DNA from 4 places in the Actinokineospora cianjurensis genome. Region 4 is predicted to be linked to each of the others. Evidence: riboswitches for the same ligand, from Rfam matches in the RefSeq annotation. Region 4 holds a riboswitch; each other region holds the start of a gene.
The links. A riboswitch is a leader RNA that binds a small molecule or an ion and turns the genes downstream of it on or off. The one in region 4 is predicted to bind cobalamin.
Positions count from the first base shown of each region.

Region 1: linked by a shared signal. The riboswitch ahead of metE (5-methyltetrahydropteroyltriglutamate--homocysteine S-methyltransferase) and the one ahead of cobN (cobaltochelatase subunit CobN) in region 4 are both predicted to bind cobalamin.
Region 2: linked by a shared signal. The riboswitch ahead of CLV68_RS14975 (prenyltransferase/squalene oxidase repeat-containing protein) and the one ahead of cobN (cobaltochelatase subunit CobN) in region 4 are both predicted to bind cobalamin.
Region 3: linked by a shared signal. The riboswitch ahead of CLV68_RS26695 (ribonucleoside-diphosphate reductase subunit alpha) and the one ahead of cobN (cobaltochelatase subunit CobN) in region 4 are both predicted to bind cobalamin.

Region 1 is NZ_RCDD01000002.1:46,102-53,130, reverse strand. Features, by position in the region: gene CLV68_RS14945 (hypothetical protein) at 1-502, opposite strand, end outside; gene metE (5-methyltetrahydropteroyltriglutamate--homocysteine S-methyltransferase) at 870-3,113, opposite strand; cobalamin riboswitch at 3,220-3,430, opposite strand; gene CLV68_RS14935 (LysR family transcriptional regulator) at 3,548-4,462, opposite strand; gene CLV68_RS14930 (RidA family protein) at 4,539-4,904, opposite strand; gene CLV68_RS14925 (SDR family NAD(P)-dependent oxidoreductase) at 4,901-5,641, opposite strand; gene CLV68_RS14920 (SDR family NAD(P)-dependent oxidoreductase) at 5,638-6,387, opposite strand; gene CLV68_RS14915 (succinylglutamate desuccinylase/aspartoacylase family protein) at 6,420-7,029, opposite strand, start outside.
Region 2 is NZ_RCDD01000002.1:56,870-63,898, reverse strand. Features, by position in the region: gene CLV68_RS14990 (hypothetical protein) at 1-25, shown strand, start outside; gene CLV68_RS14985 (helix-turn-helix domain-containing protein) at 22-987, opposite strand; gene CLV68_RS14980 (STAS domain-containing protein) at 1,026-1,361, opposite strand; gene CLV68_RS14975 (prenyltransferase/squalene oxidase repeat-containing protein) at 1,867-2,889, opposite strand; cobalamin riboswitch at 2,969-3,120, opposite strand; gene CLV68_RS14970 (ECF transporter S component family protein) at 3,116-3,997, opposite strand; gene CLV68_RS14965 (ABC transporter ATP-binding protein) at 3,994-5,598, opposite strand; gene CLV68_RS14960 (energy-coupling factor transporter transmembrane component T) at 5,595-6,701, opposite strand; gene CLV68_RS14955 (ABC transporter substrate-binding protein) at 6,701-7,029, opposite strand, start outside.
Region 3 is NZ_RCDD01000005.1:312,936-319,964, reverse strand. Features, by position in the region: gene CLV68_RS26715 (hypothetical protein) at 1-193, opposite strand, end outside; gene CLV68_RS26710 (hypothetical protein) at 190-822, opposite strand; gene CLV68_RS35790 (PadR family transcriptional regulator) at 912-1,244, opposite strand; gene CLV68_RS26700 (ribonucleotide-diphosphate reductase subunit beta) at 1,384-2,427, opposite strand; gene CLV68_RS26695 (ribonucleoside-diphosphate reductase subunit alpha) at 2,424-4,769, opposite strand; cobalamin riboswitch at 4,878-5,088, opposite strand; gene CLV68_RS34245 (hypothetical protein) at 5,293-7,029, opposite strand, start outside.
Region 4 is NZ_RCDD01000002.1:813,276-820,304, reverse strand. Features, by position in the region: gene CLV68_RS18230 (precorrin-8X methylmutase) at 1-48, opposite strand, end outside; gene CLV68_RS18225 (precorrin-3B synthase) at 51-1,334, opposite strand; cobalamin riboswitch at 1,375-1,516, shown strand; gene cobN (cobaltochelatase subunit CobN) at 1,565-5,152, shown strand; gene CLV68_RS18215 (hemerythrin domain-containing protein) at 5,891-6,394, shown strand; gene CLV68_RS18210 (DoxX family protein) at 6,426-6,965, shown strand.

The sequences.
Region 1 (7,029 bases), 770 kb from region 4:
TCGAGTAGTCGCTGATCCGGCCCTTGTGCGGCCCGGAGCGCGCGATCGACGCCTTCGTCTCGGCGACCATGTCGTAGCCACCGAAGTCGCGCGGGTTCCGTCCGGACACCTCGGCGGCGACCAGGGTCTTGGCCGTCTGTCCACCTCGGATGATCGCGTCGTAGCCCATGTCGGGCAGCAGACCGTCCCAGGTGAAGTAGTCGTTGGCGAACTTCTCGTCGTCGAGGTAGGTGACGATCGGCTCGACGAGGGCGCCGTTGCCCGAGGCGTACCCGGCCAGCAGGATGTCGATCATCAAGCCGTGGTCGGGGAGGCTGCCGCCGAGCGGGTTCTCGATCGTGCCGTCGGCGGCAAGTTGGCGGGCCAGCCAGTGGGAGTTGGACTTCGCGGCGGTCCGGTCGGCATCGGCCGCGGCGACGGTGGCCACACCAGCGGTGACCAGCGCGGCGACGGCCACGACAGCGGCAACTCGACGGAGGCCCTTGCTCAACGCCCCGGTCATCCATCCTCCTTGACGAGCACGGAGGGAGACCGACGCGGCAGCGCCCGATGTCACCTCTGCTCTCGCGACAGCGGTTCGACTGCTGGTTGCCCGCGCGGTGGTCCGACTCGCCACTGGTGTGGCCCACGGTTGCGCGACAGTGCCGGATTCCGACCGGCTTCCCCATCGCGGGCAACGACTATTCGGTTGTGACAGCCCGGGTGGAGCCGGGCGCGGGCAGCGTAACACCCGGATCGCGGGGCTCCACACCACCAAATGGTCTCCGCACCGGTGTGACGTGCGCACAACCGTTGGCACGGCTGCGAAAGTTCTTCGGCAATCCGGGCCCGCCGGGGCGGGGTCGCGTGGACCCCGCCCCGGCAAGGCGTCAGACCTGTGCGCGCACGCGAATAGCGGCCGAGACGAGATTGCGCAACGCGGGCTCGACCTCCGCGTAGCCGCGGGTCTTGAGGCCGCAGTCCGGGTTGGCCCACAACCTGGTGGCGGGCACCGCCTTCGTGGCCTCGGTCAGCAGACCGGCGACCTCGTCGGTGCCGGGCACCCGGGGCGAGTGGATGTCGTACACGCCCGGTCCGACCCCGCGCGCGTAGCCGATGGCGGCGAGGTCGGCGAGGATCTCCATCCGGGACCGGGCGGCCTCGATGGTGGTGACGTCCGCGTCGAGGCCGTCGATGGCGTGGATCACGTCGCCGAACTCCGAGTAGCACAGGTGGGTGTGCACCTGGGTCCACGGCGCCGCGCCGCCGGTGGCGAGCCGGAACGCGCCGACCGCCCAGTCCAGGTACGCCTTGCGGTCGCGTTCGCGCAGCGGCAGCGTCTCGCGCAGCGCGGGCTCGTCGACCTGGATGATCCCGATGCCCGCGGCCTCCAGGTCGGCGACCTCGTCGCGCAGCGCTAGCGCGACCTGGTCGGCGGTGTCGGCCAGCGGCTGGTCGGTGCGCACGAAGGACCAGGCGAGGATGGTCACCGGGCCGGTGAGCATGCCCTTGACCGGCTTCGGGGTCAGCGACTGCGCGTGCTCGGCCCAGCGGACGGTCATCGGCGCGGGCCGGGACAGGTCGCTGTGCAGGATCGGCGGGCGGACGCAGCGGGAGCCGTAGGACTGCACCCAGCCCAGTTCGGTGTGGGCGAACCCGTCGAGCCGCTCGGCGAAGTACTGCACCATGTCGTTGCGCTCGGGTTCGCCGTGCACGAGCACGTCGAGGCCGATCTCCTCCTGCAACCGGATGACCCGCTCGACCTCCTCGCGCATCCGCTGCTCGTAGCCCGCCTCGTCGATCGCGCCGGTGCGCAGGTCGGCCCGCGCCTGGCGCACCGCGCCGGTCTGCGGGAACGACCCGATGGTCGTGGTGGCCAGGGCGGGCAGCCGCAGCCGGGACTCCTGGGCGTCGGCCCGGTCGGGGTAGGGCACGCGGGTCCGGTGCTCGGGGGTGACCTCGGCCAGCCGCGCCCGGACGGCCTCGTCGCGCGTCGCCGTGCCCGCGGCGGTGTCGCTGAGCAGGTCGGCGGACTCCCCGCCGAGCAGGACGCGGCCGAGCCGGACCACCTCGTCGACCTTCTGCTTGGCGAACGCGAGCCGCGAGCGGACCTCGGGCGCCAGGTCGGTCTCGGCGTCGAGGTCGAGCGGGACGTGCAGCAGCGAGCACGAGGTGGACACGGCCAGCACGGCGCCGGTGTCGGCGATCCGGGCACCCAACTCGGCGGCGCGGTGCAGGTCGGTCCGCCACACGTTGCGGCCCTCGACCAGACCGGCGACGACGATCTTGTCGTGCAGCAGGGAGACCCGCTCGATCGCCTCGGGGGCCGCGACCAGGTCCAGCGAGACGGCCTCGACCGAGCTCTCGGCCAGCACGGGCAGCGCCTCGCCCCAGTCGCCGAAGTAGCCCGCGACCAGGATGTTCGGCCGGTCGGACAGGTTCGACAGCCGGTAGTAGGCATCCTGCAGGGCGGCCAGCTCGTCGGGGGTGCGGTCGGCGACGAAGGCGGGCTCGTCGAGCTGCACCCACTCCACGCCTGCCGCGCGCAGGGTCTCCAGCAGTTCGGCGTACTGCTCGACCAACCCGTCGAGCAAGCTCAGCGGCGCGAAGTCCGCGGGCGCGTCGGCGGACGGCTTGGCCAGCAGCAGGAAGGTCACCGGGCCCACCAGCACCGGCCGGGTCTTGATGCCCAGCGATGCCGCCTCGCGGTACTCGGCGACCGGCTTGTCCCCGGTCAGCGCGAACCGGGTGTCGGGGCCGACCTCGGGCACCAGGTAGTGGTAGTTCGTGTCGAACCACTTCGTCATCTCCAGCGGCGTCACCTCGTCGGTGCCGCGCGCCATCGCGAAGTAGGTGTCCAGCGCGTTCAGGCCCAGGTCACGGTGCCGCGCGGGGATGGCATCGAACAGCACGGCGGTGTCGAGGACCTGGTCGTAGTAGGAGAACGTGTTGCCCGGGACGCTGTCGAGCCCCGACAGCTCGCGCCACGCCTGCGCGCGGAGCCCGGCGGCCACGTCGTGCAGACCCGCCTCGTCCAGACGGCCGGACCAGTACCGCTCCACCGCCCGCTTGAGTTCACGCCTGCCGCCGATGCGCGGGTACCCCAGCACGGTCGACCCGATGGGAACGTTCACAGCTCTCTCCTCGTGAGCTCGGCGAACAGCCCAGGGCACGGGAGGACCACCATCGACCACAGCGGCGGCGGCCCACCCGAGAGGCCCCAGACCAGCGCGCGCCACAGCGACGCGCGCACCGAGGGCAGGTCTTCGGACTCGTGGGCACCACTCTCACGCCTACTGGCCGTCGCTTCCCAGGCTCGCGCCCAGTGCTCATCTGACGGCGGTCGTTCCCACTCACCGCTGCGGGGCAGTCCCGGATTCCCACCGGGTTCCCTGTTGCCTCGCCGGACGCGCTCCCGCGCACCCGGCGAACCATCGGCATCCCCGACCCTAGCCGACCCCCAGCCGCACCGGCACCGCCCAAACGCGCCATCCCACGCCCGGACGTGCCCCTGCGATGGGTGCGGGTCAGCGGCCAACCACCGGCAGGCGTCGACGGGACCCGACGCTCACCGCTCCTGTTCAAGCCTGGCGCAGGTCGCTTCCAGGACGCCGAGTGCGGCGGAGAGTGCTGGGCGGCGGCCGGTGGGGGTGCGCCAGACGCCGTAGATGCGGCGCAGGGGTGGGGCTTTGACGGTGAGGGCGCGGACCGTGGGGGGCAGGGTGCCGCGGCCCATCCGCGGTACCAGGGCCAGGCCCAGTCCGGCGCCCACCATCTCGATCTGGCTGGCGTACTCGCTGACGATGTGGGTGAACCGGTCCGGGTGCGGTGAGCGGCGGTAGGTGTTGAGCAGGAAGTCGTGCGCGACCGACCCGGGTTCGTAGAGCCAGGACTCGTCGGCCAGCTCGTCGAGTTCGACCGAGGCGCGGTCGGCCAGCGGGTGGGTGTGGTGGGCGAGCACGTCAGAGAAGTCGTTGCCCAGGTGCCTGGCCTGCAGGCCGTCGGGCAGCGCGAGCGGGATCGCCAGCCAGTCGTGCGCGACGCCGAGGTCGACCGTGCCCCTGGCGACCAGTTCGACCGCGCGGTGCGAGTCGGCCTCGATCAGCCGGGGTTCCAGCTCGGGCCAGGCCAGGCACAGCTCGCGCATCGCCGCCGGGATCACGCCGCGGGCCGCGGTCGGGAACGCGGCGATGCGCAGCGTGCCGGTGACCGTCTCGGTCTGCGCCTGCAACTCGGCGCTCATGCTCTCCAGCTCGATCACGATCCGGCTGGCCGACTCGGCCAGGATCCGCCCGGCCACGGTCAGCGTGGTGCGCCCGCCCTGCTGCTCGACCAGCGGCTGGTGCACGTCGCGGCCGAGCCGGGCGATCTGCTGGGAGATGGCCGACGGGGTGTAGCCGAGCGCGCTGGCCGCCGCCGTCATCGACCCGTGGGTGGCCAGGGCCTCGATCGCGCGCAGCCCCGCCAGGCTCACCGTCAGCACGCCCGCATCACCCCGTCTCGCCCCGGCCGGTCCAGCCATGGTGGCACACCCGGCACGGGACACAGTGGACCGACGATCACCCCGGCAGGTACAGCACCGCGTCCACCTCGACCAGCACCGACCGCAACCCGGCCACCACGGTGGTGCGCGCGGGCCTGGTCGCGCCGAAGTGCCTGGCGTACTCGGCGTCGAACTCGGCGAAGTCCTCGGTCCTGGTCAGGTACGCGGTCACCTTGACCACGTCGCCGAGCCCACCGCCCGCCGCCTCGGCGACCGCGGCCAGGTTGCGCAGCACCAGGTCGGTCTCGGCGGTGATGTCGCCCGGGGTGTACGTGCCGTCCGGCGCGCGCGGGACCTGTCCCGCGACGTAGACGAACCCGCCTGCCCGGACGGCCTGCGCGTAGTGGCCCGCGGGCGCCGGGGCGCGGTCGGTGGAGATCATCGCCTGGCCGCCCGGATGGCCTCGGAGACCTGGTAGGCGTTGAACCGTTGCCCGGTCGCGAAGTCCGCGTCGATGCCGGCCAGGAAAGCGAACGCCGGGGCGAGCCGGTCCGGCGGCACGATGCCGATCCGCATCTCCTCGGTGTAGTGCGAGTCCGACATGGGCGTGTCGATGGGCCGCCCGGTCGACATGGTGTTGACCGCGATCCCGTGCTCCTTGCCCTCGATCGCGAGCACCTTCATCAGGCCCTCCTGGGCGTGCTTGCCCGGGGTGTAGGCGGTCTCCTTGACGAACCCGAACAGCGCTGAGCCGGAGGACATGAACACGACGCTGCCGCCCTTGGCCTCGACCATGCCCGACCAGACGGTCTTGGTGAGCACGAACGCGGCTTGCAGGATGATGTCGACCTCGCGCCGCCAGTTGTCGAAGGTGACGTCCAGCATGGACACCTCGCGCAGCACGGCGGCGTTGTGGATCAGCACGCGCGGTGTGCCGTAGTGCGCCAGTGCCTGCTCGGTGGCGGCCCGGGTGGCCTCGGCGTCGGCGAGGTCCACCACGACCGGGAACACGTCGGCACCGCCGCCGCGCAGCTCCTCGACCAGCCTGTCGAGCTTGTCGGCCTGCACGTCGAGCAGCGCGACCCGCATGCCGCCCGCGACGAGCTCGCGGGCGATCTCCCGGCCCAACCCCTCGGCGGCACCGGTCAGGAAGGCCACCTGACCCCTGATGTCGATCATGCGGAGACCCCTTCCCTGGCGACTCGGATGGCCTCGGAGACCTGGTAGGCGTTGAACCGCTGCCCGGTCGCGAAGTCCGCGTCGATCCCGGCCAGGAACGCGAACGCCGGGGCGAGCGCGGCGGGCGGGACCATGACCGCGCGCAGGGCGTCGGAGTAGGTGTAGGCGAGCGGGCCGTCGATCGGCGCGCCGGTGCCGATCGAGTTGACCGCGATGCCGAACTCCTTGCCCTCCAGGGCGAGCACCTTCATCAGGCCCTCCTGCCCGTGCTTGCCCGCCACGTAGGCGGCCTCGTCGGCGAAGCCCAGCGTGGCCGAGCCGGAGGAGACGTAGACGATGCTGCCGTCGCGGGCGTCGACCATCGCGGGCCACACCGCCTTGGAGAGCACGAAGGCGCTCTGCAGGATGCTGTCGCACTCGGCGCGGAAGTCGGCGAAGTCCAGGTCGAGCACGGACACCATGCGGAAGACGGCGGAGTTGTGCACGAGCAGGCGCGGCGCGCCGAAGCGGGCCAGCACCTCCTCGGCGGTGGCGGACAGCGTGGTCGCCGAGGTGAAGTCGGTGACGAAGGCGTGCACCTGGGCACCCTGCGCGCGCAGGTGCTCGGCCAGCGCGGTCACCTCGTCGGCCTTGTCGTCGAGCACGGCGACGACCATGCCCGCGGCGGCGAGTTCGCGGGTGACCGCGTAGCCGATGTCCTCGGCGTCGCCCGCGACGATCGCGAGCCTGCCGGTGGGGTCGATCATGTGGTGGCGCTCCTGTTCGGACTGGGGGTGGCTCAGGCGATCTCGGTGACCAGGGCGACGACCTGGCCGGGTGCCTCGATCCTGGCCAGGGTGGGTCGCAGCAGCGCGAGGGCCGTGCGCGGGAAGGGGGCACGGAAGGTCTCGACGACCTCGCTGGTGACCGGGTGCAGCAGGTGGCCAATGACGGTGCCCTCGTCGACGACGGTACCGAGAGCGGCCTCGCGCAGGACCGGCTGGTAGATGCCCGGCGCGGAGGTGGACAGGGGGCGCTTCTCGCCACCGACGAGACCGGGCTCGTCGGGCAGGCCCGCGTCGGTGAGCACGCCCGCCTTGCCCAGCGCGCGGCGCAGCCCCCTGGTGACGGTGGCCGCCCGGTCTTCCTCGTGCTCGCCGCGCCCGCCCATCTCGATCCAGACCGCCACCGCTCCCCGTGACCGGGCATGGCCGGTGAGGCTGGTGGCGCGGTCCGGGCCGTCCATGATCAGCGGGGTGCCCATCCACTCGGCGACGTGCTCGCCGCCGGGGAACCGGTAGGTGAAGCAGTTGATGTTCCAGCTGCCGCCGCCGTGCACGTCCAGGACGATGTCGGTGCCGTCGACGGCGTGCTCGGCGAGCACCGCGGCCAGCCGCTGGGTGTGCGAG
Region 2 (7,029 bases), 760 kb from region 4:
GGCAGAAGCGATGTTCGGCCGCTAGACCAGGCCGCGGCGGTTGGCCTGGATGCCTGCTTGGAAGCGGGTGGCGGCGCCGAGTTCGTCGAGGAGTTCGGTCATGCGGCGGGTCATGGTGCGTTGGGTGATGTCGAGCGAGCGCATGATCGCGGCGTCCTTCATCCCGGAGGCGAGTAGGGCCAGCATCTCCTTGTCGCGGCGGGTGCCGCGCAGGGCGGTGCCGATGGGGGTGGCGCGGTCCCACAGCAGGTCGAAGCAGGCGACCAGCGCGGTCAGCAGCGGGGAGCGGTGCACGACGATGCGGGCGCCGGTGTCGGGTTCGTCCGAGCTCAGCGGCAGCAGGGCCACCCGGCGGTCGGCGATCATCATCTTCATCCGGACATCGACCAGGGCGCGGGCCTGCTCGCCCGCCTCGGTGTAGGTGGCGACCTGCGCCAGGCGGGCCGGGTCGTCGAGCAGTGGCATGTGGTAGATCGAGCGGTAGGCGACGCCGCGCTGGAGGGCTTGGAGCTCGGTGACGTTGAACTCCGGGGTGCCGCCCAGGTACGGCGGGCAGTCGATGATCAGCACCTCCTCCTGCGCGGCGAGTTGCAGCTGCGCGATGTGGTGGCGCACCGCCGATCCACCCTCGATCAGCTCGATCAGGTCCGCCGCGTGCCCCCGCGGCGCTTCTTCGTACGCCGCCGCGAGATCCCGGGCCGTCGCTCGCAGCCGGTCCAGTTCCTCCGCCCTGCGCAACGCCAACGCGTCAATGGCCACCTGCGGCGGCGCAGGCACGTACCGCACCGGGCGCACCGCCAGCTTCGCGACCAACCCAGCGGCGACCAGGTTCCCGATCGCCTTCCCCAACCGACTCCCGGACACGTCCAGGTCGGCGGCGAGCTCACTGGCATCAGCCCTCGGCGACCGAAGAAGCCGCAGGTAGACGGCCCCTTCGACCCGCCCGAGCCCGATCGGCTCCAGGAACCCGACGTCGAACGTGTCCATCACGGCAGTGTAGGCGAATGGCCACCTCTGGCCCATGGCTAGCCGTCAGCCTGCCTCAGGGTGTGCACGACCGGCAACGACCCGAGCAGCCCGGTGATCTCCAACGTCCGCTGGACGGTGCTGCGCGCCGCGATGACGAACGTGATCGCCACCCCGTCCCGCTGCGCGTGGTCGTACGCCTCGATCAACGCGGTCATCCCCACCGACCCCAGGAACCGCACCCCCGTGAGATCCACGACCAACCGCTCCGCCCGCGCCGCCGCGGTAGCCAGCGCCACCCGGAAATCCGGCGCCGTGGCCATGTCGATCTCACCGACCGCACTCAACACGACGTGGGTGCCTTGGTCCTCGATCCTGGCACTGAACAACTCCACACGAACCCCCGATGGCTGGCCACGCTACGCAGGCTGTGTGCTCAACCCACCGGTCGGACAAAGACTACCCAACACCCGGCGGCTCCCGAATACCGAGACGCCTCACACACGAGCAGAACAGGCCCCGACCTGACTGACCAGTCTCGCCTGCTGCTCGACGATCGCCCGCTGTCGGTGGATCCGAAGGCGTGTTCCGCAGCAGAAGGCGAGGGCGGTGAACGGGCATCTGACCCAGGTCGGGTCACGAAGGCCGGCTGACGCGAAGGCGTCGTGGCTGAACACGCCACCGCCAAGGCTTGTCCGGGTCGATCGGATGGTTCAGTGGCGAGCACTCAGACATGGTCGCCGGTGTCCTCCGGTGCCTGCGCTGAACGAACTCGCGATAGGAGCAACCGTCAGCCTTGACGCAGGCTCCACCGTTCAGGCCGACGACGCCTAGGAATCGCGATGCCTGGTTCCGCTCCGGGAGTCGGGCGGAACCAGGCATCGGGGAGCGAGTGTGCTATCAGCAGGCGAGGGTGGGTGCGCCGTTCGTGGAGCCTGTCGAGGTCAGGGTGGCGAAGGGGGCGCCGCGCAGGGCGAGGGTGGCTTGGGCGGTCGCTCGGGTGACGGTGCTGGGGTTGAGGCCGGTGGAGTCGTAGGCGATGGCGCCGCGGTCGGGGACGGGGGCGGTGCAGTTTGCCTGGAGGGAGAGGACGTACTGGCGGGACTTGAGGGCGGCGGGGAGGCGGCCGCCCGCGCGGAACGCCTGGCCTGCGAGGCCGGTGGTGTTGGTGTTGGGGGTGCCGGAGCCGTCGCCGTAGGCGAGGCCGCCGTTGGCTTGCTGCTTGGACTTGAGCCAGGTCAGGCCCTGCTGGGCGGCGGCGGTGCGGCCGGTGGCGAGCAGCGCCTGGACGACGACGGCGGTGGCGTCGGTGTCGCTGGCGCAGGTGGGGGCGCCGAAGACGATCGGGAAGCCGCCGTCGGGGCACTGGGTGCCTGCGGTGAAGTTCACGGCCGAGACGGGGGCGCCTGCCGCGGTGCGGTCGAGGGCGATCACGGCGAGGGACTGGGTGAACGCGTTGCTGTAGTCGCCGTAGATCGACTGGTCGGAGAACCGGCCGGACGGGGTGAGCAGCGAGTTCAGCCGGGTGATGAGGTTGACGCCGCCGAAGCTGGTGGGGTTGCCGCCGCGGACCTGCACCGCGAGCGCGGTCTTCGCGGTGGCGCCCGCGTATGCCTCGGTGCCGTCGCCGATGTAGCCCGACAGCACGGTGGGCTGCGCGAGCCAGGTCAGCGCCGCGGCACCGTAGTCGTTGGCGGTGCCCGAGGAGGCGAACGCGAACACGGCGTCGATCGTCAGACCCGCGTCGGGGTAGCTGGTGCCGCCGAAGTCGGTCTCCAGGTGGTCGCCGTTGACGAACTGGCGGGCGAGCCAGCCGGACGCGGCGTCGGCGCGGTTGTGGGTGGTGGTTGCCTGCGCGGTGGGCGCGGCGACCACCGCACCGGCGGCACAAGCGAGGGCGAGCACGGCGGAACGGAGTCTCATGTGGACCTTTCCGGGCAGCGCGGACCGGAACAGGCGCCACCGGCGCCGGTTCCCCGGACCGCGAACCACGACGGGTGAGGGAGTTCTGACGCTCGGGACGGGTAGTCGGACTCGCCACCTGTGCGGTGGCTCACCGTTGCGGGTCAGTGCCGGATTCCCACCGGACTTCCCCCGCCGCCGAGCGCTGTTCGGTTGTGCGGTCAGTCTCGCAGTCCCACCGCCACGGTCAATCGGCCATCCGGTGGCGTCGCTCACCCTCCGGCAGGAACGGCGTGCCGAAAGTCGGCGCCACACCGTAAGAAGCCTTGCGCGCGGCCCGCCGCAACGTCGCCAGGACCGCCGGGCCGACGACGAGGATCGCGACCGTGTTGGTGATCGCCCGCCCGGTGTCCCAGCCCGCCGTGGAGGTCAGGAGGGTGAACACCGCGAACCGGTGCAGGTTCTCCCACACGGGATCGCCTGGTACGTAGGAGATGTGGCCGTCGTGGTACGGCACCTCGGCGCCGGTGATGAACGGCCAGAACCACAGGTTCATCAGGAACCCGAACACGTAGGCGACCACGATTCCGTACCCGACGAGCATCGCGATCTCGGCCTTGCCGGTGACCCTGCGCGGCAACAACCCCGCGCCCATCCCGATCCACGCCGAGCACAGCATCTGGAACGGCAACCACGGCCCCACCCCAGCGGTGAGCAACGCGGAGGCGAACAGCGACGTACACCCGAGCACGAACCCGAACCCGGCGCCGAAAACCCGCCCCGAGAGCACCAGCATGAAGAACACCGTCTCGATGCCCGCCGTCCCCGCGCCGAGCGGGCGCAGTGCCGCGTTGATCGCGGACAGCACCCCCAGCATGGCCAGCGCCTTGGAGTCCATCCCGCCCTCGGACAGCTCCGCCAGCACGACCACGATCAGCACCGGCAGGATCCCGATGAAGAGGAACGGCGCGTCGGGCCCGTGCTGCATGCTCTGCGGCTCGACCCGCACCAGCAGCGGCCACACGAACATCATCAACCCGGCGAGCGACGCCAAGCCCAGCACCAGCGCCGACCGCGGCCCGACCCGCACAACCTGGTCGGAACGCCCCCACTGCCGGATGGCGGTCATCGGAGCACCTGCGGCAACGCCGCGGCGACCTCGGACACCGTCAACCAGCCGTGGCCGAGGATCTTCGCGACCTGGGTGGCGAAGGCGGGCGAGCCGGTGAGCACCTCGGCTGTCGAGCCGTCGGACACGATCTCCCCCTCGGCCATCACGATCACGCGGTGCGCCACGGTGGCGACGAACTCGACGTCATGCGTGGCGATGGTGACCGCGTGCCCCTCAGCGGCCAGCGAGGTCACGATCCGCGCAAGAGAAGCCTTCGCGGTGTAGTCCAGACCGCGCGTCGGTTCGTCCAGCAGCATGACCCGTGGCGCCGCCGACAGCTGCACCGCGAGCACCAAGGCCAACCGTTGGCCCTCGGACAAGTCGCGGGGATGCCGATCAGCGGCGATCCCCGGGGCGAGCCGCGACAGCAGGGCCTGGCAGGAGCCCGCTTCAGCACCGGCTTCCAGGTCAGCCGCGGCGCATTCATCAGCCACGGTCTCCAGGTACAGCAGATCACTCGCGGTCTGGGGCACAAGCCCGACCAGCTTGCGAGCCCGAGCGCTCGGCAACGCCTTCGGGTCCGAGCCGTCCACATGAACCGCGCCGCCCTGCCTGGGGCCAGAGCCCTGCAAGGCCCATAGCAGCGACGACTTGCCCGATCCGTTGCGGCCCATGATGGCCAGGACCTCCCCCGCGCGCAGATCGAGGTCCACACCCCGCACGGCCACGGTCTGTCCATATCGGACCACGACACCGGTGCTGCTCAGCAACGGTTCGCCGACCACCACCGAGCCCTGGGCAGGAGTCTCGGGCAGGCGCGACCGCAGCGAACCGGCCTGCTTGCGCGCGTCCCGTACCGTCATCGGCAGCGGATCCCAGCCCGCCAGTCGCCCGAGCTCCACGATCGGCGGGGCGACCGGCGTCTCCCGCAGCACCTCGGCGGGCGTGCCGTCCCGCACAGTGCCATCCCCAGGGATGTAGAGCATCCGGTCGGCGAACGGGATGACCCGCTCCATCCGGTGCTCGGCAAGCACAACCGTCGTACCGAGGTCGTGCACAAGCCGCGACAGGGTGGCCAGCACGTCTTCTGCCGCCGTCGGGTCCAACGCCGAGGTGGGCTCATCCAGCACCAACACCCTGGGGTGCATGGTCAGCACCGAGCCGATCGCCACCCGCTGCTGCTGACCACCCGACAACGTTCGCAACGCCCGCCGCCGGAGCTCGGCGATGCCAAGCAGGTCGAGCGTCTCCTCGACCCGGCGACGCATCACCGGCGGCGTGACCCCCAACTGCTCCATGCCGTAGGCCAACTCCTCCTCGACCGTGTCGGTCACGAACCCGGCCAACGGGTCCTGACCGACCATGCCGACGAGGTGGGCGAACTCACGCGGCGGCCCCGACCGCGTGGACACACCCGCCACCGACACCGCCCCCTCGAGGTGACCGCCGGTGAAGTGCGGGACGAGTCCGTTGATGGTCCCCAGCAGCGTCGACTTGCCCGCCCCGGTCTGCCCGGCCAGCAGCACCAGCTCGCTCTCCCCGATCGACAGGGTGATGTCGAACAGCACCGGCTCGGGTTGGCCGTGGTACCAGAAGGAGACACCGTCCAGGTCGATCACGCGGGGATACCCTCCAGCTCGGGCCGCGGCAGCGGGCTCAGGAAGGCGGGTGCCAGTCCCAGTAGGACGCCACCGAGCGGCAACCAGGACAGCATCGGCCACGACAACGTCACCAGCGACGGGTTCAGGTTCGTCGGGTCGACGCTCGACGTGGCGAACAGGGCGACGGCGACCCCGATACCGCTGGCCGCCACGACGACCTCCGCTAGCTGCCAACGCTCCGGCCGGTACCGGCTGCGCTTGACCCTCGCCCCCGCCGTCCGGAACCCGATCAACGCGACAACAACACCGCTGAACAACACAGGAGCGGCGAGGTAGCGCGGCGTCGAACCGTCCAAAGTGGCGTAAACACCGACGCACACCCCGATGAGCCCCACGATCATCAACGTCCCGGTGACCAGCCGGGTCCGTGCCGCCACCACACCCGCCCGACCGTATCCGCGGGAGTCCATCGACGCGGCCAACCGCAGCGACCGGTCCAAGGCGTCAGCCAGCACCGGGATGGCCACCGCCCGGAGCGCCTGGAACCGCTTGCCGCCGTGACCACCGCGCAACTTCCTGGCCTGCCGAACCCGCACCACGCTCTCGGCCAACTGCGGGAACACCGACATCGCCACGATCACCGCCGTTCCGACCTCGTACAACGCGGGCGGCATGGCCTTCAGCAGCCGCTTCGGGTTCGCCAACGCGTTCGCCGCGCCGAGGCAGATCACCATGGTGGCCAACCTGAGCCCGTCGTAGAGCCCACCCAGCACCGACTCCGCCGAGACGTCACCGAGCAGGCGGATCCCCGCCGCCCACGCGGGCAACGGGATCTCCGGCAACCGCAGGATGATCGTCGACCCCTCGGCGCCGCCGAACACGATCCGGAACAGCACCCGGAAGGTCACGATGAACGCGCCGAGGTAGAGGTACATCCGGAACGCCATGGCCCACGGCGCGTCGGTCCGCCGCGCCACCACGACGTAGCTCGCGACGGCCAGGATCGTCAGCAGCAGCCACGGGTTCGTGGTGCGGCCGGCCGCCACCGCCAGGCCGAGCGCCCACAGCCACCACGCACCGGGGTGCAGGTCGCGGGGCAGGAAGTAGTTGGCACCGGCCACTAGCTCTCCCTGGCGCGTCGGCGCCGCCTGGCCGTGAACACCGTCGCACCCGCCAGGAGCACCACGGCACCCGCCGCGACCCAGGGCGCGTAGTCGCTGGAGCCGGATTGGTCCTTGATGAGCTGGTTGACGTCCGCCGCGCCCTCGCCGCCGGTGAAGGCCACGTTCTGCGCGGGATCCGGTTTGGCGGACGACGGTCGCGGCTTGGGCGGCGGCAACACCCGCTCGCTCGACACCGGCGCCTCAGTCGGGGCGGGAGCCTGCTCCGGAGTACCTGGGGCAGGCTTTGGAGTGGTCGCCGGGCTTTCCGCGCGGGGCCGCTCCCCCG
Region 3 (7,029 bases), on a different contig from region 4:
TGGTGATCGCTGCGGTGGCCGGGTTGGGGGCTAGGACCAAGACGATGGCGCCGAGGATGATCAGGGCGGCGATGGCGGCCGGGATGATCCAGCGCAGCAGCCGCAGGGCTTGGTCGGTGCGAGCGGGGTCGTCGACGACGTAGCCGATCAGGCCGTGGGGGTGCGGGCGCGGGGTGGAGGGAACCCGGGTCACGATGACTTGATCCGCTCGCGTGTTGACGGAGGCGGGGTGAGCAATTCCCGGCGAAGAAAGAGTGCGTGGTGCAGGATTCGGAGCGCGTACACAAGTTGTGTCCACCAGTTGCCGTCTCCCGACGCGAGATCCCACATCTCCGACATGAAGATCTCCCGGTACTGCCCACGGTGGTGTGGAGGCAGCAACCGCACGGCGAGCCCAGTCATCCCGCGCGACATCCGCCCCACCCGGAACGCAGGTGCCTTCTGCTCTCGTCCGCCCGTCTCGGCGACAGCGACGATCGGGTTCAGCGCGCCGATCATGACGTCCAGGCTCGCGGCGACGATCTCGAGTGCCTCCACCAGCTCGGCGTCGACGTGATCGAAGTCGCGGCCGCACCGGGCAACGACGTTGTCAAGGATGCGGAGAAGATCGTGACCACCGATCGGCATGCGGGCGACGTCGAGAGCACTCGCCAGGTCCCGGGCGCTGTCGCGAGCCCGGGACAGGTACAAGTCGCGCGTGCGGGTGAGGTCGAGAACCAGATTGGGACTCAGATAGCCGTCGAGGGGCTTGTTAGGGCGCCCCAGTCTTATGGCGACCTCGCGCTCGTTGGCGACATCGCGGGTGCGGGCCAGATCCCGCACGAGGATGTGCGCGAGTTCGTGGGCTCGACCGCGTGCGACGCCGCCACTTCCGCCACGGACGGGAGCACTACTGCTCGGAGAGGTACCTGTCATCGGGCACCGCCCGCGAGGCCGGGACGCAGGCGGGTGAGGGCGGCTTGTGAGGCTTCGACGCGGGTGAGGGCGGCGCGGATGGGGGCGAGGCTGTTGGGGTCGAGGCCGTAGTAGCGGCGGCGGGGCCTGCCTTCCTGGGCCGGGTCGATGTCCTCCCAGCGGCTGCGCAGCCAGCCGACCCGTTCGAGCCGGGCGAGCAGTGGGTGGATGGTGCCGCTGGGCAGTCCGGCGGCCGCGCAGATCTCGAGCCCGTACATCTCCTGGTCGGGGTTCTCCATCAGGGCGCGCAGCACCAACTGCGTCGGCAACGTCATGCGTGGGCCTGCCATACCCAGAACTCTACCTAGCCCCTATCTAGAGATGCACCATGGTGTCGCGAAGCCGCGAGCCGCTGGCCGGACCAGGCCGGACACGTACGATCGGAGCCGGGCTGGGTCCAGTGGAGGTGCCCAGCCCGGCGGGTGCAACCTAGAAGTCTTCGTCGAAGGAGACGGAGCCGGTTACTGCTACCTGGTAGGCGGAGACTCGGCGTTCGAAGAAGTTGGAGAGTTCTTGGACGTCTTGGAGTTCCATGAAGGCGAAGGGGTTGGGGGAACCGTAGATGGGGGGGATGCCCAGGACCTGGAGGCGGCGGTCGGCCACGTGTTCCAGGTAGGTGCGCATGTCGGCGACGGACATGCCTGCCACGCCGCGGACCAGCAGGTCTTCGGCGAACGCGGTCTCGGCGTCGACGGCTTCGCGGATCATCTGCTTGACCTGGTCGATCAGCTCGTCGTCGAACAGGTCGGGTTCCTCGCGGCGCACGGTGTCCACCACGTCGAAGGCGAAGGCCATGTGCATGGACTCGTCGCGGAAAACCCAGTTCGTGCCCGACGCGAGGCCGTTGAGCAGGCCGCGGGAGCGCAGGAAGTACACGTAGGCGAAGGCGCCGTAGAAGAACAGGCCCTCGATGCAGGCGGCGAAGCAGATGAGGTTGAGCAGGAAGCCGCGGCGGTCCGCCTTGGACTCCAGGCGGGTGAGGCCGGAGATGGAGTCGATCCACTTGTAGCAGAACTCGGCCTTGGCGCGGATCGACGGGATGTTGTCCACCGCCGCGAAAGCCGCGATCCGCTCGTCCTCGTCGGGCAGGTAGGTGTCGAGCAGCGTCAGGTAGAACTGGACGTGCACGGCCTCCTCGAACAGCTGCCGCGACAGGTAGAGCCGGGCCTCCGGCGCGTTGAGGTGCTCGTAGAGGTTGAGCACCAGGTTGTTGGCGACGATGGTGTCGCCGGTCGCGAAGAACGCCACCAGCCGGTTGACCAGGTGCCGCTCGGCAGGCGAGAGCTTGGCCAGGTCGGCGAGGTCGGAGTGCAGGTCGACCTCCTCGACGGTCCAGGTGTTCTTGATGGCGTCGCGGAAGCGGTCGTAGAACAGCGGGTAGCGCATGGGCCGCAGGGTCAGGTCCATGCCGGGGTCGAGCAGCGCGTGGCCGCGGGCGGTGCCCGCCAGGCCGGTGGTCTCAAGAGCCGTCACTGGCATGCCTCGCAGGACTCGGGGTTCTCCAGGGAGCAGGCGATGGCCTCGGCGTCGACCGGGGCGGCTGCCGCGGTCGGCACGGTCGCCTGCTGGATGCGCGTCGCCGGGCGGGAGCGCAGGTAGTACGTGGTCTTCAGCCCGGACTTCCAGGCGTAGAGGTACATCGAGGACAGCTTGCCGATGGTCGGCGACGCCACGAACAGGTTCAGCGACTGGCTCTGGTCGATGTACGGGCCGCGCGCGGCGGCCAGGTCGACCAGTGCCTTCTGCGGCAGCTCCCACGCGGTGCGGAACAGCTCGCGCACGTCGGCAGGCAGCTCGGTGAGCCCCTGCACGGACCCCTCATCGCGCTTGAGCCGCGACCGGACGTCGTCGGTCCACAGCCCGCGCGCCTTGAGCTCGCGCACGAGGTAGGAGTTGATCTGCAGGAACTCCCCGGAGAGGGTCTCGCGCTTGAACGTGTTCGACACCTGCGGCTCGATGCACTCGAAGCAGCCCGCGATGGAGGCGATGGTGGCGGTCGGCGCGACGGCGATCAGCAGCGAGTTGCGCAGGCCGTGCTCGGCGACGCGGGCCCGCACGGCGGTCCACCGCTCGGTCTGCGTCGGCGTGACGCCCCACAGGTCGGGCTGCAGGTCACCGCGGGCGGCGCGGGTCTGCGCGAACGACGGGTGCGCGCCCGACTCCTCGGCCAGCGTGGCAGACGACTCCAGCGCCGTCAGGTAGATCTCCTCGGCGACGCGGGTCGAGAGCTCCCGCGCCCTCGGGGAGTCGAACGGCAGGCCGAGCTTGAAGAAGACGTCCTGCAGGCCCATGACGCCGAGGCCGACCGGCCGCCAGCGCGGGTTGCTGCGGGCAGCCTGCTCGGTCGGGTAGTAGTTGATGTCGATCACACGGTCGAGGAACACCACGGCGGTGCGCACGGTCGCGCGCAGCCGCTCCCAGTCCATGCCGTCGGGAGAGTCGGCGAGCACGTGCGCGCCGAGGTTGACCGAGCCGAGGTTGCAGACCGCGGTCTCCTCGTCGCTGGTGATCTCGAGGATCTCGGTGCACAGGTTGGACAGGTGCACCACGTTGCCCGGCTCGGCGGTCTGGTTGCAGGTCCGGTTCGAGGTGTCCTTGAAGGTCATCCAGCCGTTGCCGGTCTGCGCCAGCGTGCGGATCATCTTGCCGTAGAGGTCGCGGGCCTTGACCGTGCGCACGGCCCGGCCCGCCTCCTCGGCGCCGCGGTAGGCGCGGTCGAAGTCCTCGCCCCACAGGTCGACCAGCTCGGGCAGCTCGTCCGGGTCGAACAGCGACCAGTCGGCGTCGGCCTCGACCCGGCGCATGAACTCGTCGGGGATCCAGTTGGCCAGGTTGAGGTTGTGCGTGCGCCTGGCGTCCTCGCCGGTGTTGTCGCGCAGCTCCAGGAACTCCTCGATGTCCGGGTGCCAGGTCTCGAGGTACACGCAGGCCGCGCCCTTGCGCCTACCGCCCTGGTTGACCGCCGACACCGACGCGTCCAGGGTGCGCAGCCACGGCACGATGCCGTTGGAGTGGCCGTTGGTGCCGCGGATCAGGGCGCCGCGGGAGCGGACCCGGGACCACTGCACGCCGATGCCGCCCGCGAACTTCGACAGCCTGGCGATCTGGGCGTAGCGCTCGTAGATCGACTCCAGCTCGTCGCGCGGGGAGTCGAGCAGGTAGCACGAGGACATCTGGGTGTGCTGGGTGCCGGAGTTGAACAGGGTCGGCGAGCTGGGCAGGTACGCCAGCGACGACATCAGCCGGTAGAACCCGATGGCCTCGGCGGCGGTCGTGGACAGGCCGCAGGCGACCCGCAGCAGCCAGTACTGCGGCATCTCGATCACGGTGCGCTGCTCGGGGTGTCGCAGCAGGTAGCGGTCGTAGACGGTGCGCAGGCCGAAGTACTCGAACCGCCGGTCGGCCGCGGGGTCGACGGCGCCGTCGAGCTCGGTGGCGTTGGCGGCGACGAACGCGGCGGTGGTATCACCGATCAGGCCCTGGTCGTGGCCGAGCGCGATGCTGTCGCTGAACGAGCCGACGCCCTGCCTGCGCACCTCCTTGCCGATGAACGCGGCGAGCAGCCCGGCAGCGAGCTTGGAGTACTCCGGCTCCTCGGCCACCAGCGCGGCGGCGGTCTGGATGGAGAGCTGGTCGAGCTCCTCGGTGCTCGCGCCGTCGTAGAGACCGCTGATCGTCCTGGTCGCCACCCGCAACGGGTCCACATCGGACAGTCCGGTGGCCTGGGCGCGCACCGCCCCGACGATCTTGTTGACGTCGACCGGTTCCAACGTCCCATCGCGCTTGCGCACGCGCATGGTGGTCGTGGCCGTCACAGGTCTCTCCTCGCTCACCGAGCGACCCCGGGCAGCGGAGACCGGGCGGGCGCGCGCGACCGCCACGTCCTCCCGCCCTCCCTCGGGGCCGCGGACACCCGCACGCGGACGCGTGCGGAAGCGCTGGCAGGTCTTCGGACTCGCGGGCACGCCTCATCGGCACCTACCGGCCGCCGCTTCCCAGACCTGTCGTGGCCCAGTGCTTCGTGACGGCTCTCGTTCCCACTCACCGCTGCGGGGCAGCCCCGGACTCACACCGGGTTCCCTCTTGCGACGACCGATCTGGATGATCGGCCGAACCAGCTAGAGGCACAATACATGGGTGCGCGCCCGGCCATCGCACCCCACATCTAGTGGGCGTGTCGCTCGGTTGGAGCAGTGCCCACAGGCACGGTCCGCTGTATCCCACCCGAGCCGATGGCCTGCTCGATGATCGAGACCGAGCCACTGGCGGGCCGAATCGGCAATCAGCCGAAGGCACTCGGTCAGCCGATCTGGATGATCGACTGGCGGGCTTGTCCGGCTAGTGGCTGCTGGGTTCGGGCTCGCGCTCGGAGGGTGGGGCAGGTAGCCGAGGGGCGACCGGGGGGATGGGGTCGGTGGCGGTGGCAGGAGCGGGTATCGGGGGTGGCGGGGGTGTGGGAGTCAGGGGGCGGAGGGTGGTGTAGTTGACCGTGGTGGGGGCGCCCGGGTGGATGGTGAGGGTGCCGGGGCCGATCTTGCCCTGGAAGGCGTTGCCCGCGTTGTCGATGGCGAAGATGAAGGGCGCGCCCTCGCCGGTGAAGTGGATTCCGCCGTCGGCTGAGGGGTTGGCGCGGAAGTTCCAGGTGTTGCCGCTGAGTTCGGTGAGGCGGGGGAACAGGACGCGAGTGGCGGCGGCGCGGTCGGCGGGGGGTGTGTCGAGGATGATCTGGCGGGCGGCTTCGAAGCGGGCGTTGTTGCTCTCGCCGGGGATCGGGACGGTGTGCGGGTCGACGGGGGCGCGGACGGGTTCGACGGGAGCTCGTTCGGCGAACAGCTTCTTGGCGCCGCCCGCGACCAGCAGGGCCAGGTTGACCACGCCCTGGGTGCCGCGTTCCCACCGTTCGAAGTCGCTCATCCCGGTCGGGGCGAAGGCGCGCTGGCCCACCGCGGCCTCCACGATGTACGGAATGCCGGTCAGGTCCGCGATGCCGAGACCCACCAAGCCAAGTCCGGCAAGGAATCCCGGTCCGTTGCCGCCGTGATCCGCCTTGTACTCCTGCCAACGCCCGTAGATCCCCAGACCGACGCCCACGACCAGTAGACCCGCGAGCACCGTCCACCCGACCGGCCCGGCCAGCAGCAACCCGACCCCGATGATGATCGTCGGAATCGAGAGGATCAGCCCGGACAGGATGCCGCCGAGCACGTCGCCGCACTTCTCGCGCAGCCAGTTCCGCATCCGGCCGACGATCTCCGCCAACCACCGCTGCACCGGCTGCGACCGAGCCTGCCCGGTCAACCGCTCGGCCTCACCCGCGAACCTGACCGCCCCCTGCGCCCCACGGGAACGCGCGTCGGACACCCACCCCCGCTGCGCCTCGACAGACCGGTCCACCGCCCCGGCATGACCATCCACAGTAGACCGGTGTCGAGCACCCAACGCGTCACCCGCCACAGCGGGCACCCGATCCAGCTCTGCCGTCATCGCGTCCCGCGTCTGCCCGGCCTGCCCGGCGAACGCCGCCGCACCCTGCCGCAGCGCCGCACCCGCCGCCTCCCCCACCCGACCGAACGCCCCAGCCGCCTGCTCCCCCACTCCCCCAACGGCCTCCTGGTGCCCGGAAGCGAGCTGCCCCGCCCCCTCGACCAGCCCACCCGCCGCGTCGTCAATCCCCTGCGACACCTGGTCCCCAGCGGCCCGAACCACACCGACCGGGTCCTCCACCGGCCGCGCCCGCCCCGCGACCAACCCGGCCAACGACCGCGCGTGATCGACCAACCCAGCCCCGAGCCGAGCCGCCGTGTCCCGCAACCGGCCACGGCTCTCCGCGCCCCACGCGGCCAGATCCCCCACTGCCGTCTGCCGCCCCGCACGCAAGGCCGCCACAAACCGCTGATGCCCCCGCGCGGCCGTCTCGACCGTCCGCGAACCCGTTGCCCGCAAAGCGGAAACCGCAGTGGCCGTCCCCTCCACCAACGCCCGGTCGGTCTGGTCAGCCGCGTCCCGCACCTGCGAGGCGGCGCTCTCCTTCGCCGGGTCGTACAGACTCGACTGTGCCGCGGCGACCCCCGCCCG
Region 4 (7,029 bases):
GAACGAGCGGCGGTAGATCTCCGCGCCGTCCCTGATGTAGTCCGTCACCGTTAGTCCTGCCTTCCCTGGGCGACCGCCTCAGTCACCCGCTCGCCGGGGATCGCCCGGCCGTCAACGAGGTAGCCGTCCGTTGTGGCCACCACGTCGAGCACGTCTCCCGCCGGTCGCCCGCACCGACGCGCGCACCCCGCCCAGTGCACAGCCCGCCCCGGCACCGACACAGCCAGCGCCGCGGCCCGCACGTCGGCCAGCGCCTTGTGGCAGTGCGGCCGACCCGCGCACGCCGTCACCCCGATCCCGGCGGCCGTCGGGTCGGTGATCAACCCGATCTCGGGCAGTTCACCGCGCACCACGACCCCACGCCACGGGGTGATGACCACATCGCCGAGCGCCCGCGCCTGGTCCGCGGTCAACCGCCCCAACGGCACGGCCGCACCGACACCAAGACCGCCGTCAGCGAACACGACCGGCCCGATCGGCCCACCGGTGGGTGGTGTGCCCGGCATCACCCGCTCCGCCGTGACCGCGATGCCCGGCCCCCGAAGTCCGGACAGCGGACCGGCCTGCCCCAGGCTGTTGGCAGACGTGGCCGCAGAATCACTGAGCGTGGCCGCGGTGTCAACGAGCCTGGCCGCTGTGTCACTGAGCGTGGCCGCAGTGTCAACGAGCGTGGCCGCAGTGTCCGCGAGCGTGGCCACATAGTCACTGAGCGTGGCCGCGATGACCCCCGGGTCCGGCAGTTCGACGATCCGCCACTGCTCGCCCCTGACCTGCAAGAACGCCTTCGCGCAGGCGACCATAGCCGGGACGACCTGGTCGGGTGCCACTCGCACGCCGTGGTCGATGCCGCCGATCAGCAGGGCTACCCGGTCGCCGACCGGGAGGGCCGCCAGGTCCGCGCCCGACCACGCCACGTCACCGGCGCCGCTGTCCAGGGCGAACAGGAACCGGCCCGGCAGGGCGGCCAGGTCACTCTCCGCGCACACCGCCGCGTCCAGCTCGGCCACCAGGTCACCGGGTCCCAGCGGGGACGCCATGATGTTGCGCACTTTCTCGTGGGTCCGCGACGGCAGCAGCCCGATCGCCGCCAGTTCCGCGCCCAGTTCCACCTCGGCGCCCTCAGCCAGCCCGCGCAGCTGCAGGTTCGCCCGCGACGTCAACTCCAGGGCGCCGTCACCCAGGTCGACGGCCAGATCAGCCAGCCGGTGCAGCTGGTCGGCGCGCAGCCACCCACCCGGGACCCGGACCCGCGCCAGTCCGCCGTCGGCCGCGCGGTGCACGTCGAGCGCACCTGGGCAGGCGTCGGCGCCCGTTCGGCGCTGGGAGGAAGGCACCTGCCGAATATAGGGTGAGCGCGAAGCAGCGATGGCAATGGAGGAAGCCGGTGGGAGTCCGGCGCGGTCCCGCCAGAGGGTGGTGGGCGGGAATGTTCCTGTCACCGGGGAGCGGACCCTGAACACGCCACGGCACCAGCCGGAAGGCCAGGGCGAGCGCTGATCCGGGAGCCAGGACACTCCGGCCGTCGCCACCCACGACCCGGGGCGAGGACCCCAGGAAGGGCCTCATGATCCTGCTCTTGTCGACCTCGGACACCGATCTGCTCTCCGCGCGCGCCAGCGGCGCCGAGTACCGGCTGGCCAACCCGGCCCGGCTGCACCTCGACGACCTGCCCGGCCTGCTCGACGGCGCCGACATCGTCGTCGTCCGGCTGCTGGGGGGTCGCCGGGCGTGGGAGGAGGGCCTGGACTCGCTGCTCGCCGGGCCGCGGCCGGTGGTCGTCCTGGGTGGTGAGCAGGCGCCGGACGCGGAGCTGATGGAGCTGTCCACGGTGCCCGGCGGGGTCGTCGCCGAGGCCCACCGCTACCTCGCCTTCGGCGGCCCGGACAACCTCCGTGAGCTTGTTCACTTCCTGTCCGACACGATCCTGCTCACCGGCACCGGGTTCGCCGCGCCGGTCGACCTGGCGCCGTGGGGTCACCTGGAGCGAGAGGCCCGCCGGACCGAGGGGCCCCGCGTTGGCGTCCTCTACTACCGCGCGCACCACCTGGCCGGGAACACCGCGTTCATCGCCGCCCTAGCTGACGCTGTCGAGGACGCCGGAGCGGTAGCGGTACCGGTCTACTGCGCGTCGTTGCGTACCGCGCCGCAGGAGTTGCTGTCCGTTCTAGGCACGCTCGACGCTCTTATCGTCACCGTGCTCGCTGCCGGTGGGACGCTGCCCGCCGCCGCTAGCGCTGGTGGGGACGACGGCGCTTGGGACGTGGGCGCCCTCGCTGACCTGGACATCCCGATCCTGCAGGGTCTAGCGCTGACCTCTGACCGGGCAACCTGGGAGGAGAGTGACGACGGCCTGTCGCCGTTGGACACTGCGACGCAGGTAGCGGTACCGGAGTTCGACGGCCGTCTGATCACTGTGCCGTTCTCGTTCAAGGAGCAGGACCGCGACGGGCTCTCGGTATACGTACCGGACCCCGAGAGGGCTGCCCGGGTCGCGGGTATCGCGGTCAAGCACGCCGTGCTGCGTCACACCCCGCCCGCCGAGCGCAAGATCGCGCTGATGCTCTCCGCGTACCCGACGAAGCACTCTCGCATCGGTAACGCTGTCGGCCTCGACTCGCCGGTTAGCGCTATCCGCCTGCTGGAGGCACTCCGCGCTGCGGGCTACGACCTCGGCCCCGAGGACGCCCTGCCGGGTGTGGCCAACGGTGACGGCGACGCACTCATCCACGCGCTGATCGAGGCGGGCGGCCAGGACCCGAACTGGCTGACCGAGAAGCAGTTGACCGGCAACCCGGTGCGCATCTCCGCCGCCGAGTACCGCGCCTACTTCGACACCCTGCCCGAGGACCTGCGCGCCTCGATGGAGCAGCACTGGGGTCCCGCGCCGGGCGAGCTGTTCGTCGACCGCTCCGCCGACCCCGGTGGCGAGATCGTCCTGGCCGCGCTGCGGGCCGGGAACCTGGTGCTGATGGTCCAGCCGCCGCGGGGCTTCGGCGAGAACCCGGTCGCGATCTACCACGACCCCGACCTGCCGCCGAGCCACCACTACCTCGCCGCGTACCGCTGGGTCGCTAGCACCTTCGGCGCGCACGCGATGGTCCACTTGGGAAAGCACGGCAACCTGGAGTGGTTGCCCGGCAAGAACCTCGGGCTCTCGGCGTCGTGCGGACCGGACGCCGCGCTGGGTGATCTGCCGCTGGTGTACCCGTTCCTGGTCAACGACCCGGGCGAGGGCACGCAGGCCAAGCGGCGCGCGCACGCCACCCTGGTCGACCACCTGGTCCCGCCGATGGCCCGCGCCGAGAGCTACGGCGACATCGCCCGGCTGGAGCAGCTGCTCGACGAGCACTCCAACATCGCCGCGATGGACCCGGCGAAGCTGCCCGCCATCCGCGCGCAGATCTGGACGCTGATCCAGGCCGCCAAGCTCGACCACGACCTCGGCCTGGACGACCGCCCGCACGACGTCGAGTTCGACGACTTCCTGCTGCACGTCGACGGCTGGCTGTGCGAGATCAAGGACGTGCAGATCCGCGACGGCCTGCACACCCTCGGCGACGCCCCGGTCGGCGCCGCGCGGGTGAACCTGGTCAACTCGATGCTGCGCGCCCGCCAGATGTGGGGTGGGCAGGCCGCCGCGCTGCCGGGCCTGCGCGAGGCGCTCGGGCTGGCGGAGGACGGGTCGGAGAGCCGCACCCGGGTCGACGAGATCGACGCGATCGGGCTGTCCTTGGTGCAGGCCATGGAGGACGCGGGGTGGTCCGACGCGCGACAGGTCTGTGTGGACGTTCTCGGGGAGCCGAACCCCGCTGTCGAGGCGGTTCTGGGCTTCGCGGCCGAGGAGATCGTGCCGCGCCTGGCCCGCACGACCGACGAGCTGGACAACATCCTGCACGCCCTGGACGGCGGGTACGTGCCCGCCGGGCCGAGCGGGTCCCCGTTGCGCGGCTTGGTGAACGTGCTGCCGACGGGGCGCAACTTCTACTCCGTCGACCCGAAGGCGATCCCCTCCCGGCTGGCGTGGGAGACGGGTTCGGCGATGGCGGAGTCGCTGCTCGCCCGGTACCGCAAGGACACGGGGGAGTGGCCGCGCTCGGTCGGGCTGTCGGTGTGGGGGACCTCGGCGATGCGCACCTCCGGCGACGACATCGCCGAGGTGTTGGCACTGTTGGGAGTTCGGCCGGTCTGGGACGAGGCGTCGCGCCGGGTCAGCTCGCTGGAGGCCATCCCGCTGGCCGAGCTGGGTCGACCGCGCGTCGACGTGACGGTCCGCATCTCCGGCTTCTTCCGCGACGCCTTCCCGCACGTGGTCTACATGCTCGACGACGCAGTACGCCTGGTCGCCGACCTCGACGAGTCCGATGAGGACAATTACGTCCGAGCCCACGTTCAGGCCGATTCCGACGCCGATGCCCGGACCGCGACCACCCGCATCTTCGGCTCCAAGCCGGGCGCGTACGGCGCCGGCCTGCTCCCGTTGATCGACAGCCACAACTGGCGCGACGACTCCGACCTAGCCGAGGTCTACGCCGTCTGGGGCGGCTTCGCCTACGGCCGCGACCTCGACGGCATCGCCGCCCGCCCGGCCATGGAAGCCGCCTACCGCCGCATCAACGTGGCCGCCAAGAACGTCGACACCCGAGAACACGACATCGCCGACTCCGACGACTACTTCCAGTACCACGGCGGCATGATCGCCACGGTCCGCGCCCTCACTGGCCGCGCTCCGGCGGCCTACATCGGGGACAGCACTCGGCCGGAGTCTGTGCGAACGCGGACCTTGGCCGAGGAGACGAACCGGGTCTTCCGGTCGCGTGTGGTCAATCCGCGCTGGATCGAGGCGATGCGGCGGCACGGGTACAAGGGCGCCTTCGAGTTGGCGGCCACTGTGGACTATCTGTTCGGGTACGACGCGACGACTGGTGTTGTGGCTGACTGGATGTACGACAAGTTGGCGCAAACGTATGCGCTGGATCCGGAGAACCGGAAGTTCCTGAGCGAGTCGAATCCTTGGGCGCTGCACGGGATCGCGGAGCGGTTGCTGGAGGCGGCTGAGCGGAAGATGTGGGCTGAGCCGGATCCGGAGACGTTGCGGGAGTTGCGGGAGCTGTATCTGCAGGTGGAGGGGGATATCGAGGCTGGGTCGGAGTAGGTGGGCTGGGGGGTGGGGCGGGTTGTCCACAGGGTGGCTGCTCGCTCTGCCCGTTTTGTCGGTGCCTCCCGGTAGGCTGTGTATCGGGGGGTGCTTTGACGGGTTTGATCTTGAGCTGAGGGTGGTCTGGCTCTCGGTCTTGCCTGCGGCGTCGACGATCAACGGCTCGCCTTCGGCATTGCGGTGGGGCGCGAGTTTCGAGCTTTGCTCGATGCGGCGAACTCGTTTTGCGCGGGGCCCCGACAGCACCCGTGGCAGAACCACAAAGCAGGGGCCGAAAAGCAGGCCCTGCCACGGTGAGCGACGCTACGGGCACTGCTCCCCCACACAAAACAAGTCCACCCCATCGAGCCGGGTTGGCACCAGCGACTGCGAGGAGCGTTGCTTGGCCAACGTTGTTTGGGGGCGCGTGGTGGCCAACGTCTGAGAGGGATACCTGCGGACCGGTGTCTGAGAGGGGCGCGTGGGGCTGGCCGACGTCGGAGGGGGCTACGCCTGGGAGGGCGTGCGGGGCGTGTTGGGTGCGGTGGCCCGTGTGGTGTTTGGGGCGCGCGTGGGTCGAGGTCGGGTGGGGATCAGTGGGTGTGGGGGCGTGTACTGGCGGGTCTGGGCTGTCGTCGCCTGATGGGGTGGTGTGGGGGGACGGGGGGGGGGGAACGGGCCTAGCGTGGCTGGGAGGTTGAGCGGCTGCTGGTGGGGGTACTGACCGGGTGGGAAGACCAGGTTGGGAGGCGGGCAGTGTCCGGAGACGTCATCGAGTTGATCCTGGCTGATCATCGGCGGTTCGAGGACTTGTTCCGGCGGTTGCGGGACAACTCCGAGGACAGGGTGGGGGCGCTCAGGGATCTCGCCGAGTTGCTGGTGGCGCACGCGGAGGCCGAGGAGGGGGAGGTCTACCCGGCGTTGCGGCGGTTCCAGGACATCGACGCGCACGAGGTCGAGCACGGGGCCGAGGAGCACGCCGAGGGGCACCAGGCGCTGTTGGCGTTGATGGAGGTCGGGGATCCCGAGGCGCCGGACTGGGACGCGAAGCTGGAGGACCTGGTCAAGGCCATCAACCACCACCTCGACGAGGAGGAGCGGACCATCCTCAACTCCGCCCGCGACACCGTGCCGGAGCAGCGGCGCGTCGAGCTCGGCGAGAGGTTCGTCGAGGCCAGGGCCGCGCGCGTGTCGGCGGGGTGCGGGGACATCTCGCACGTGCGTGACCTGGTCGAGCAGACCAAGCACCGGGTCGACTGAACCAGGCACGAGACCAGAGAGGGACTAGATCATGATCCTGCGCAGGCTGGCCCGTCCGATGCTCGCCGCCATCTTCATCAGCGGGGGGATCAACGCGTTGCGGTCGCCCGAGGCGCACGCCGAGGCCGCGAAACCGCTACTCGCCAAGGTCGGCGGCAAGCTCCCCGAGCAGGTGCCGACCGATCCGGTCACCCTCGTGCGCATCGACGGCGCCGTCAAGGTCGCCGCCGGGGTCGCGCTGGCGCTGGGGAAGGTGCCGCGGCTGGCCGCGCTGCTGCTCTCGGCCAGTGTGGTCCCGACCACTGTCGCCGCGCACCCGTTCTGGGAGGAGAAGGACCCGGCCGAGCGCAAGCAGCAGCTGGTCCACTTCCTCAAGAACGTCGGCCTGCTCGGCGGGCTGCTGCTCGCCTCCGCCGACACGCACGGCAAACCGTCTGTCGCGTGGCGTGCCAGGCGGGCCACCCACGACCTCGGTGACTGGATCTCCGACACGAGCGACCACGTCGGATCCGCCGTCGTGAGCGCGCCCCGCAAGGCGAGGAAGGCCGTCGTCGGGGTGCTGCCCGGCTGAGTCCGGAATCACCAGGGCCGCGATTTCGTCCATACCGGTGGATAGGTTGGACGAAGCCACTCCC